One region of the Streptomyces umbrinus genome, then DNA from elsewhere that is predicted to be linked to it. Evidence: riboswitches for the same ligand, from Rfam matches in the RefSeq annotation. Region 1 holds a riboswitch; each other region holds the start of a gene.
The links. Region 1 has a riboswitch for cyclic di-AMP ahead of QF035_RS25180 (M23 family metallopeptidase). Riboswitches for the same ligand answer to the same signal wherever they lie in the genome.

Region 2: it holds a riboswitch for cyclic di-AMP, as region 1 does, so the genes downstream of both, QF035_RS21780 (LysM peptidoglycan-binding domain-containing protein) here and QF035_RS25180 (M23 family metallopeptidase) in region 1, are expected to answer to the same signal.
Region 3: it holds a riboswitch for cyclic di-AMP, as region 1 does, so the genes downstream of both, QF035_RS30670 (LysM peptidoglycan-binding domain-containing protein) here and QF035_RS25180 (M23 family metallopeptidase) in region 1, are expected to answer to the same signal.

The regions. Positions count from the first base shown of each region.
Region 1 is NZ_JAUSZI010000002.1:5,770,675-5,773,952, forward strand. Features, by position in the region: gene QF035_RS25175 (aldo/keto reductase) at 1-321, opposite strand, end outside; gene QF035_RS25180 (M23 family metallopeptidase) at 402-1,451, opposite strand; cyclic di-AMP (ydaO/yuaA leader) riboswitch at 1,463-1,618, opposite strand; gene QF035_RS25185 (PP2C family protein-serine/threonine phosphatase) at 1,922-3,025, opposite strand; tRNA gene QF035_RS25190 (tRNA-Met) at 3,192-3,265, opposite strand.
Region 2 is NZ_JAUSZI010000002.1:5,006,259-5,009,536, reverse strand. Features, by position in the region: gene QF035_RS21790 (cytochrome P450 family protein) at 1-108, shown strand, start outside; gene QF035_RS21785 (transglycosylase family protein) at 320-1,255, shown strand; cyclic di-AMP (ydaO/yuaA leader) riboswitch at 1,481-1,651, shown strand; gene QF035_RS21780 (LysM peptidoglycan-binding domain-containing protein) at 1,656-2,357, shown strand; gene eno (phosphopyruvate hydratase) at 2,834-3,278, shown strand, end outside.
Region 3 is NZ_JAUSZI010000002.1:6,939,113-6,942,390, forward strand. Features, by position in the region: gene QF035_RS30665 (HAD family hydrolase) at 8-823, shown strand; gene QF035_RS30670 (LysM peptidoglycan-binding domain-containing protein) at 945-1,688, opposite strand; cyclic di-AMP (ydaO/yuaA leader) riboswitch at 1,692-1,856, opposite strand; gene QF035_RS30675 (DUF5959 family protein) at 2,213-3,148, opposite strand; gene QF035_RS30680 (CocE/NonD family hydrolase) at 3,249-3,278, opposite strand, start outside.

The sequences.
Region 1 (3,278 bases):
GGCCGCGGCCTTGATGTTCACCCCGGACAGACCTTTGTACTTGGGGTGCGCACCGACCTTGGTGGCGACGACGACGTCGGCGCGGTTGCCGCGCGCGGCGAGCCAGTCGCCCAGGACGGTCTCCGACTCTCCGCCCTCGTTGCCCGGCGCCCAGGCCGAGTAGGTGTCGGCGGTGTCGACGAAGTTCCCGCCCGCGGCGGTGTAGGCGTCGAGCACGGCGAAGGACTGCGCCCGGTCGGCGGTCCAGCCGAAGACGTTGCCGCCGAGGGAGAGCGGAAAGACTTCGAGGTCGGACGAACCCAGCTTGCGGAGAGAGGTCATGGATGGGTCAACGGCCGTACCGGACGGCCGTATTCCGCACCCAGGAGCCTCTCGGGCCCGCCTTACGGGTCAGGCCCGTCCTACGGGGTGAGCCCCTTGCCCCGCAGCCACGCCATCGGGTCGATGCCGTCGCCACCGCTGGTGTGGACCTCCAGGTGGAGGTGCGCCCCGGTGACGTTGCCGGTCGCGCCCACGCGGCCGATGATGTCGCCGGTGTTCACCTTCTGCCCGACGCTGACGCCGATCGACGACTGGTGCGCGTACCAGATCTCCGTACCGTCATCGAGTTCGAGGACCGTGCGGTAGCCGTACGACCCGTTCCAGCCGGCTTCCTTGATCGTGCCGCTGTGAACGGCCTTGATCGGGGTACCCGTGGGAGCGGCGAAGTCCAGACCCGTGTGCTGACCGGACGACCACAGCGCACCGGACTGCCCGAAGGTCGAGGTGATCGTGTACGAGGAGGTGGGGAGCGTGAACTGCTTGGCGAGCTCGGCGAGGCGCGCGGCCTCGGCCTTCTCCTTGGCCTCCTGGTCCGCCTTCTTCTTGGCGGCGGCGACCTTGGCCTCGGCGGCGTCCCGCTCCTTGGCGGCCAGCGTGGCGGCCTTCTTCGCGGCGGCGGCCTCGGCGGCCTCCTGGGCCTCGCGGTCCACCTGGTCCTGCTGCTGCTCGGCCTGGAGCATGATGCGGGCGCGCAGGGCCTCGCCCGCGTCCGAGTTGCCCTGCTCGGCGTCGGCGGTGGTGAGGCCGACGGCGGTGATCGGGGTGCTGGAGCCCTCGGGGGCGTCGTCGTCCGAGAACGGCGAGCCGACGTTCGGCAGGTCGGGGATCGAGATCGACACCGGGGGCTTGCCGGTCTGCGCGCTGGCCATGCCACCCGCACCGACGGCGGCTATGACGCCGACGCCCAGAACGGTCGAGCTACGGGCGAGTCCGCCGCCGCGCTGCTTGGCGACGCGGTGCCGGCCGCGGACGGGAAGGACGGTCTCCGCGCTGGGATTCCAGACCTCCCACGTCTCCTCGTCCTTACGAGCGCCGTAGGCGAATGTGTCGGGCTTCTTCTCGCCCGAGGACTCACCCGTCAACTCATCCGGAACGAACGAGGGTGTGAGGGCAGACCGGTTGGACGCCACGTAGGCGCACTCCTTTCCTTCCTTCTCGCCTACCGGGTTAGCTGACGGGTTCGGAGCAGGAAGGTCTCCTACGCGCGTCAACCGCGGTGCGCTACACCGCGAAGACGAGCGATTCACCCCAAGTGGTGGTTCCCCGGTTCCCTTGCGGGATTCGGCGCGTGCGCACGGAGCCGACTCTTGTGACGGCTGGGACGACCGCGCTGCGTTATCGAACGTTAATAGACCCGGGCACCGGATTCCAAGCTGTTCCTGATGATCGTTACGGCTCTTGGCCTGGACTAACAGGTCACGAGCGGGGTAAATCGGGCGAGTTGATCGACATTCAGGAACGGGAGCCCTGTTGATGATGCGTCAGATGCTGTGCGGAGGGATGCTGTTCGACTACGAACGGTGATAAAGGCCGCCGAAAGAGCGACGCATCTCACGGCCGCCGCACTCATGACCGTCACGCAATCACCACGACCGCACCCTCACGGCCGCCGCACCGCGAGCAGTGCCATGTCGTCGGTCGCCCCGCCCCCGGTGTGCCGCAGGACGTCGTCCAGTACCGCGGCGAGCAACGCGTCGGGCCCGGGGAAGACCCGCCCGGACAGCCGCCGCGCCGGGTCGTAGAAGACGTCTCGCCGGTCCCGCGCCTCGGACAGCCCGTCCGTGTGGAAGAGCAGCATGGCCCCGCCCGGGAACGCCTCCTCCTGCGCGCGGTCGGGCCAGGCCCCCAACTCCCCGGTCCCGAGCGGCAGGGCCGGCTCAGGCGCGGCGAGCGTACGTACCTCTCCGTCGCCGTGCAGCAGGAGTGGCCCGGGGTGGCCGCGGTTCACGAGGCGTACGACCGGGGTGCCGTGCGGGATCTCGGCGAGCACGGCGGTGGTGAAGTCCTCGAGGACCGCGATGATGTCCCGCCGGACGCCTTCGCGCGCGAGTGCCCGCTCCAGCCGCTGGGCGACCGCCTCCAGGCTCGCCTCCTGCTCGGCGGCCTCCCGGAAGGCACCGATGAGTACGGCGACGACGGCGACCGCTCCCATGCCCTTGCCCCGTACGTCGCCCACGAGGAGCCGTACACCGTGCGGGGTGTCCTGCACGGCGTACAGATCGCCCCCGATGAACGCACCCTCCTGCGCGGCCTCGTACCGTGCCGCGATCTCGAGACCACCGATCCGCGCGGCCGGTTCGGGCAGTACGGCCCGCTGGGCGGCCTCCGCGATCTCGCGGGCGGTGGCGAGGCGTGCGTTGCCGCGTCCCACGAGCCGGTTGATGCCGACGGCGAGCACGGCGGCCGTGGCCACGGTGAGGACCTCGGTGACCGCGCCCGCGTCGAAGGCGAACCTGAGGTGCACGAGGGCCATGCCCACGGTCGCCGCGATTCCCGTCCACACCGTGGCGCCGAGCGAGAAGAGGGGCGCCGCGATGAGCACCGCGGCCGTGAAGAAGGGAGCCGCGGTGAAGTCCTGCGGGCTGAGGAGGTCGTAGCAGACGCCGGCGACGATCAGCAGCTCCGGCAGCGCGCGGACGAGGGTGCGCTGGTGCGAGGCGGTCCTCTCCACGGGCTCGACGCGCACCGGCTCCTGCTCCTCCACCTGTCCAGGCTTCCGGGAGCGGGGGTGGCGGGCGAGCGGACGGGGACCGGGCGGGTGAAGAGACCTGGGAACACCCGAGAAAGCACCTGAGGAAGCGCCTGAAGAAATACCCGGGAAAACACCTGAGGCCGGAATCCTTGATCGGATTCCGGCCCCAGGCCTTCAGTAGCGGGGACAGGATTTGAACCTGCGACCTCTGGGTTATGAGCCCAGCGAGCTACCGAGCTGCTCCACCCCGCGTCGTTGACTCCAC
Region 2 (3,278 bases), 760 kb from region 1:
CTCGCGGGCGATTCCGCCGATTTGCGATGGCGTGGAGGGCTCATCATGCGCGGATTGCGCACGCTTCCGGTGGAGTTCGCCCCTTCCGGGAAGGTGCGTACGGACTAGCGGGTGGCTAGCAGACGGAGTCGACGGAACATGAGACTCCGTCAAGTTTGTGATCTTCACGTTATCTGCGCTGCATCGACTTGTGACAAGAGTTCGACTGCCTATACGTTCACCCATCAATGCGGCCGGTCCCACCCGCCGCAGCAGTCACAAGCGCAGTCGTCGGCTGTGCGCTGTGCGCAGTCCTTGCTGTCACGCGAAAGGCAACCGCATGCTCTCCGGGAACGGTCGTCACCGTCGCCCCCGTCAGGCTCCGGCTCTCCTCGTCGCGGCGGGCGTGACCGGGTCGGCCATCGCGATCCCTCTGCTCGGTGCGACCGGCGCGAGCGCCGCAAGCGGTACCACCTGGGACGCGGTCGCGGAGTGCGAGAGCGGCGGCTCGTGGAGCGCGAACTCCGGCAACGGGTACTACGGCGGCCTCCAGATGACCCAGGAGACCTGGGAGGACAACGGCGGCCTCGACTACGCGCCGAGCGCCGACCAGGCCAGCCGTTCGCAGCAGATATCCGTCGCCGAGAAGATCCTCGCGAAGCAGGGCACGAGCGCCTGGGCGACCTGCGGTCTCGTCGCGGGTCTGACGCAGAACTCCGGCTCGGCCGACGTCGACACGGGGGTCGCGGACGACTCCCCGACTCCGTTGTCCGGCTTGGGCATGGGGGACGACAGCAGCGGGACGAAGTCCGACACGTCTGGTTCATCCAGTTCGTCCGACTTGTCCAGCGGTAGCGGCGACAGCGCCGACTCACAGGATTCCGACAGCTCCTCCACGGATGCCGCCGCAAAGAGTGACGACCCGGACAAGTCGTCCCAGAACGGGGAGGCTTCGGCCGAGGGTTCCGGAACGGAAGACACCGGCTCCGGTCGTCACCGGGGTGGCAGTGCCGACGAAGGTGCCACCGACTCCCGCGCGGACGACTCCGCCGGCCGGCACGCCTCGCGCGGCGACAGCGAGTCGCGCGTCGCCGCCGAGGGTTCGTACGCCGTGCGTTCCGGAGACAGTCTCTGGGGGATCGCCGACTCCCTTGGTGTCGAGGGCGGATGGCGGGCGCTCTACGCCGAGAACAAGGAAGCCATCGGTGACGACCCGGACTTCATCATCCCCGGTCAGAGCCTCGATGTGGACGGCCTGCGGATGGCGGACAAGTAGCGGTCCGCGCGAGGTGCCATGTGGTCATCAAGGCGTCGAATCGGGCGAAAAACAGCGGTAGTTCGCGCTGAATGTCCGATTTGGTGAAAGTGAGACATGGATCTCAAGAGCCTGATCGTCTTTGAAATTCGGCGGATCGCGTGTCTACGGTCGTGACCGCTCGCCACTGGTGAGCCCCGACGGTCGCAACGCCGAATCCTGCCAGCGGCCGTACGGGAACAGTCGTCGCGTCAAGCGCCGTAGGCAGGAGCGGGGGACCCAAGGTAAGTGCCGGACCCGGTCGTTGAGGCCAGGTACGGCTTGGGGTTAAGCCGCGTGACAGCAGTGTCGCGCGGCCGGGCAACTCACTCGGCCCGAACCCGACAGCTCACCTCGCAGGCGTCGGTGAGGGGATCACTTCATGCTGCTTTCCGGCAAGGGCAAGCACCGCCGCCCGTCCAAGGCCACCCGTATCGCCACGCTCGCCGGTGTCACCACCGCGGCCGTCGCCGTCCCGCTGATGGGCGCCACGGGGGCCTCCGCCGCCACCGCCTCCGAGTGGGACGCCGTCGCCCAGTGCGAGTCCGGCGGCAACTGGTCGATCAACACCGGCAACGGCTACTACGGCGGCCTGCAGTTCTCGGCCTCCACCTGGGCCGCGTACGGCGGCACGGCGTACGCCTCCACGGCCAACCAGGCCTCCAAGTCCCAGCAGATAGCCGTCGCCGAGAAGGTCCTCGCGGGCCAGGGCAAGGGTGCCTGGCCGAGCTGTGGCGTGGGCCTGTCCGGCGCCTCGACCGGTGGCGCCCCGGCTCCCTCGAACTCGGGCAACTCCGGCCAGAGCACCTCGCAGTCTCAGCAGCAGCAGAGCACCAAGTCCTCCGAGGAGCGCGCCTCGCGTTCCCAGGAGCGCTCGACCGCGAAGAAGACCGTCGAGACCCCGACCGGCAAGAAGGTCAAGAAGGGCGACGGCGAGTACAAGGTCGTCAAGGGTGACACCCTCAGCGAGATCGCCGAGAAGAAGAACGTCAAGGGCGGCTGGCAGAAGCTGTACAAGCTGAACGACGACATCGTCGACGACGCCGACTTCATCTTCCCGGGCCAGCAGCTGCACCTCAGCTGACACCCGTCGGCCGCGACCCCCACTTCGATTGTCCGGACGGCACGTCACGTCCCGGCCGAGGCCCTGGCCGCTCAGCCTCGGCGGGATCTCCGGATCAGCCGGATCTCCGGCCCACAATCGAATCGCGGCTGAACCACAGCGCCCTCACATCCGTGTCCCCCATAGTGGAGGCCTCGTGAGGGCCACCCCCGTCCCCCACGGGCTCCCCGCTCCGGTGCGTGTTCCCCCGTACGCACCGGGGCGGGGCTTTTTCGTTCCCACGCTCCCCTTGTTCTTCCCTCTCTGCTTCCCTCGCGCTTCCCTCTCGCTTTGTTCCGTTCGGAAACAATTTACTCTCGGTTCTGTCCAGGAGGCGGTCGAGGGCTGGCCGAACCCCGGCAGCCGGTTAGGCTCATGCCGCGGGGCCACCACAGGTCCGCACCCAACCGGGCCTTCGGCCCGGAACAGCTTGCGTCACATCCCAGAAGGAGATGCTCGTGCCGTCCATCGACGTCGTCGTAGCCCGGGAAATCCTGGACTCCCGAGGCAACCCCACGGTCGAGGTCGAGGTCGGCCTCGACGACGGCAGCACGGGTCGTGCCGCCGTTCCGTCCGGCGCCTCCACAGGTGCCTTCGAGGCTGTTGAGCTCCGTGACGGAGACCCCAACCGCTACCTCGGCAAGGGTGTCGAGAAGGCCGTCCTCGCCGTCATCGAGCAGCTCGGCCCGGAGCTCGTCGGCTACGACGCCACCGAGCAGCGCCTCATCGACCAGGCCATGATCGACCTGGACGCCACCGACAACAAGGGCTCGCTCGGCGCCAACGCCATCCTCGGCGTCTCGCTCGCCGTCGCCCACGCCGCGTCCGAGGCGTCCGACCTCCCCCTCTTCCGCTACCTGGGCGGACCGAACGCGCACCTGCTGCCGGTCCCGATGATGAACA
Region 3 (3,278 bases), 1.2 Mb from region 1:
TCTGATCATGGCCGCACCGATTGCATATTCACTCATCGCCACTGACCTGGACGGGACGTTGTTGCGAGGCGACGACACCCTTTCGGACAGGTCACGCGCCGCGCTGGCGATGGCAATCGCGAGAGGTGCCAGGCACCTTGTGGTGACGGGGCGCCCGGCACCACGCGTACGCCCCCTGCTGGACGAACTGGGCAGTCAGGGACTGGCGGTGTGCGGTCAGGGAGCGCAGTTGTACGACGCCGGTGCCGAGCGCATGGTCTGGTCGGTCACCCTCGACCGCGAGCTGGCCGAGACGGCGCTCGGCAAGATCGAGGCGGAGGTCGGGGACGTGTACGCCGCGGTCGACCAGGACGGGGTCGACGGACTCACGCTCATCGAGCCGGGGTACGAGATGCCGCACCCGACGCTCCCCGCGGTACGCGTCCTGCGCCGCGACGACCTCTGGACGGAACCCATCAGCAAGGTGCTGCTGCGCCATCCCCTGCTGTCCGACGACGAGTTGGCGTCCGCGGCCCGCGGAGCGGTCGGTTCCCTCGCCACAGTCACGATGTCCGGCCCCGGCACAGTCGAACTCCAGCCATGTGGCGTGACCAAGGCGACGGGTCTCGCCCTGGCGGCCGAACACCTCGGCCTCACTCCCGCCACCACGATCGCTTTCGGTGACATGCCCAACGACATCCCGATGTTCGACTGGGCGGCCCACGGCGTCGCGATGGCCAACGCCCACCCCGAACTCCGGGCGGTGGCCGACGAGGTGACCCTGTCGAACGAGGAGGACGGCATCGCGGTGGTGCTGGAACGGCTCTTCGGCTCGCGGCCCTAGTTCTGAGTCAGGGTTCTGCGTCAGGAGAAAGCCTGGCGGCCCGCGGAGAGGTCGGTCTCCCTCGCCGCGGGCACACCCGGCACCAGAACGTCCGGCATTGGTCGGCCCGGTACCGGCCCGCTCAGTAGGCCCCGAAGACGTTGTCGATCGAGCCGTACCTCGCGGCGGCGTAGTTGCACGCCGCCGTGATGTTGGCGACCGGGTCGAAGGGGTCCATCGAGGTGCCGGCCACGTGGTAGGCGTTGAAGGTCGGGTCGATGGTCTGGAGGAGCCCCTTCGACGGCGTACCGGCCGCGGCGTTGGAGTCCCAGTTGTTCATGGCCTGCGGGTTGCCCGACGACTCGCGCATGATGTTGCGGTAGATGCCGTCGTACGACCCCGGGATGCCCTGCTGGGCCATGATGTCCAGCGACTCCCTGATCCAGCCGTCGAGGTCGTTGGTGTACGTCTTCGCGGCGGCGGGGGTGACGGCGGACGCGGTGGACGCCTTGGTCGCAGTGGCCGTCTTTGTCGAGGTTTGGACATTTTTCGTACCGACTGTCAGCTTGAGGCCGGGGCGGATGACCGCCGGGTCGTCGCCGATGACCGCGCGGTTGGCCTTGTACAGGTTCTGCCAGCCGCCGCTCGTGGAGTGCTTCTTGGCGATCTTGGTCAGGGTGTCGCCCGCGACCACCTTGTACGTGACGAGCGAGACCTGCGGGACCGCGGCCGGTGCGACCTGGGCGGCCTGCGCCGGCTGTGCGGCCTGGGCGCCGGTCGCGCCCACGATGGGGAGCGCGAGCGCGGCTCCGCCGGTTCCCGCGGCGATGATGCCGCGCGTGAGGGTGTTCATTCTGGGGCGGCGGTGCTTGCCTCGTGCGGCCATGGCGCGTTTCCTCTCCGACGCCTGCGAGGTGAGCTGTCGGGTTCGGGCGGGAGCTGCCCGGCCGCATGCTGCACGCGGCTTCACCCCGAGCCGTTCCGGAATCCGGACCGGCGGCTTACCTGGGTCCCCCGCTCCTGCCGTACGCGAGTGAATGGGTGGTTGGGATCTCCGGGCGGCGGCAGGATTAGGCGGTCCATCCGGAGTGACGTGAACGTATGCGAGAGCACATGCCGTGAACAAGCCCAGAATTCACATGGAGATGTCATTTGCCTGTTCAGGGCAGATGGGAATTCTTGATCCATTCGGAAGGCGAAGTTCAACTTGCTTTGCGCAAAGGTGAATCGACCGGCTTGGCAAAGTGGCCATCCGGAGCGGACGTGACCCAATTCACGTGCGCAGGTGGGGAATTAGGTGCGTGATGTGTCTAATACGGGCAAGTCGGGCGGGGTCTGGATGTCCGCCCAGTCGGCATAAGGGACTACTTGTCCAGAAACGTTCTCACTGCTCTTCAGGGTTCCAGAGGGTCAGCCTTCTGGGTTCCAGAGAGTCAGTACGTCACGCAGTTTCTGCCGGTGGCTGTCGATCCAGTTCCGGGGAAGATCGACGGGAACGCACACGGTGGCCATGGAAATCGTGTCGTCCTCCACGATCACCTCGGGGCAATCCCGTTCTCCCGTGAGCCGAACGGAAATCGACGGTCCTCGCTCCACCGTCATCCATGCGATGTCCTCGCCGCGGTCGAATGCGGCGTCCAGAGCGTGCCCCCAGGTCTCAAGTCGGCGGCGCCACAGAGCGAGTTCGAGGCGGCCGCTGACAAAAGGCGTCTCCACGACGATCTCGGCCGCGAGCCCCGCCGTCATGAGTGGGTGCCGGCCGAGGACCGTGATCCTGACCGAGTTGCCCTCCTCGTCGGCGAGGAGCGCGAGGTCCGTCGGGCCGGTGCGGTGGTCGGCCGGGAGGTCGGCGTCGCAGAGGGCACAGACGAAATGGGCGTCCTGTACGGAGTTCCACTCGGCGCAGGACGGGCAGCGGCGGTAGGTGATCGGGTGGGTGTAGCCGCTGGTGTGGGCGCCGGAGTGGGAGATGCCCGCGCGGGTGAGGGCCGCCGCGAGCGACCGCCACGATTCGGGGTCGGGGCAGTAGCCGGTGGACTGGTTGCTCGCGTACGTGACCGCCCAGCCGGAGGAGGTCTGTGCGAAGCCCAACTCCCCGGCGGCGCGTACCGGTTCCCCTTCCGCGCATGCCACGTGCTCGGAGCGGCGTGGGGCCAGGCGCAGGGTCACGGAGGCGTCGACGACGAAGGTGAACGGCTCGTCGAGTTCGTCGGCGGGGCGGGCGGACAGGAAGGCGTCGAGGTCGGCCGGGGTCCGGATCCGGGCGCCACCTCCGCCGCGCCGGACGGCCTCCCTTAGGACGGCCTCCCTTATGTCTTCGGGCCCCACATAGGCGTAGGCGGTCATGGGGTCCCTACATACGCGTTTGCGGTCGTTGGCCCTGCACACGCGTTTGCGGGTGTGGGGTCCACGTACGCCTTCGCCGTCATTCGGGGAGCGTACGAGCTCACCCCGCGGTCCGCGGAATCCTTTTCTC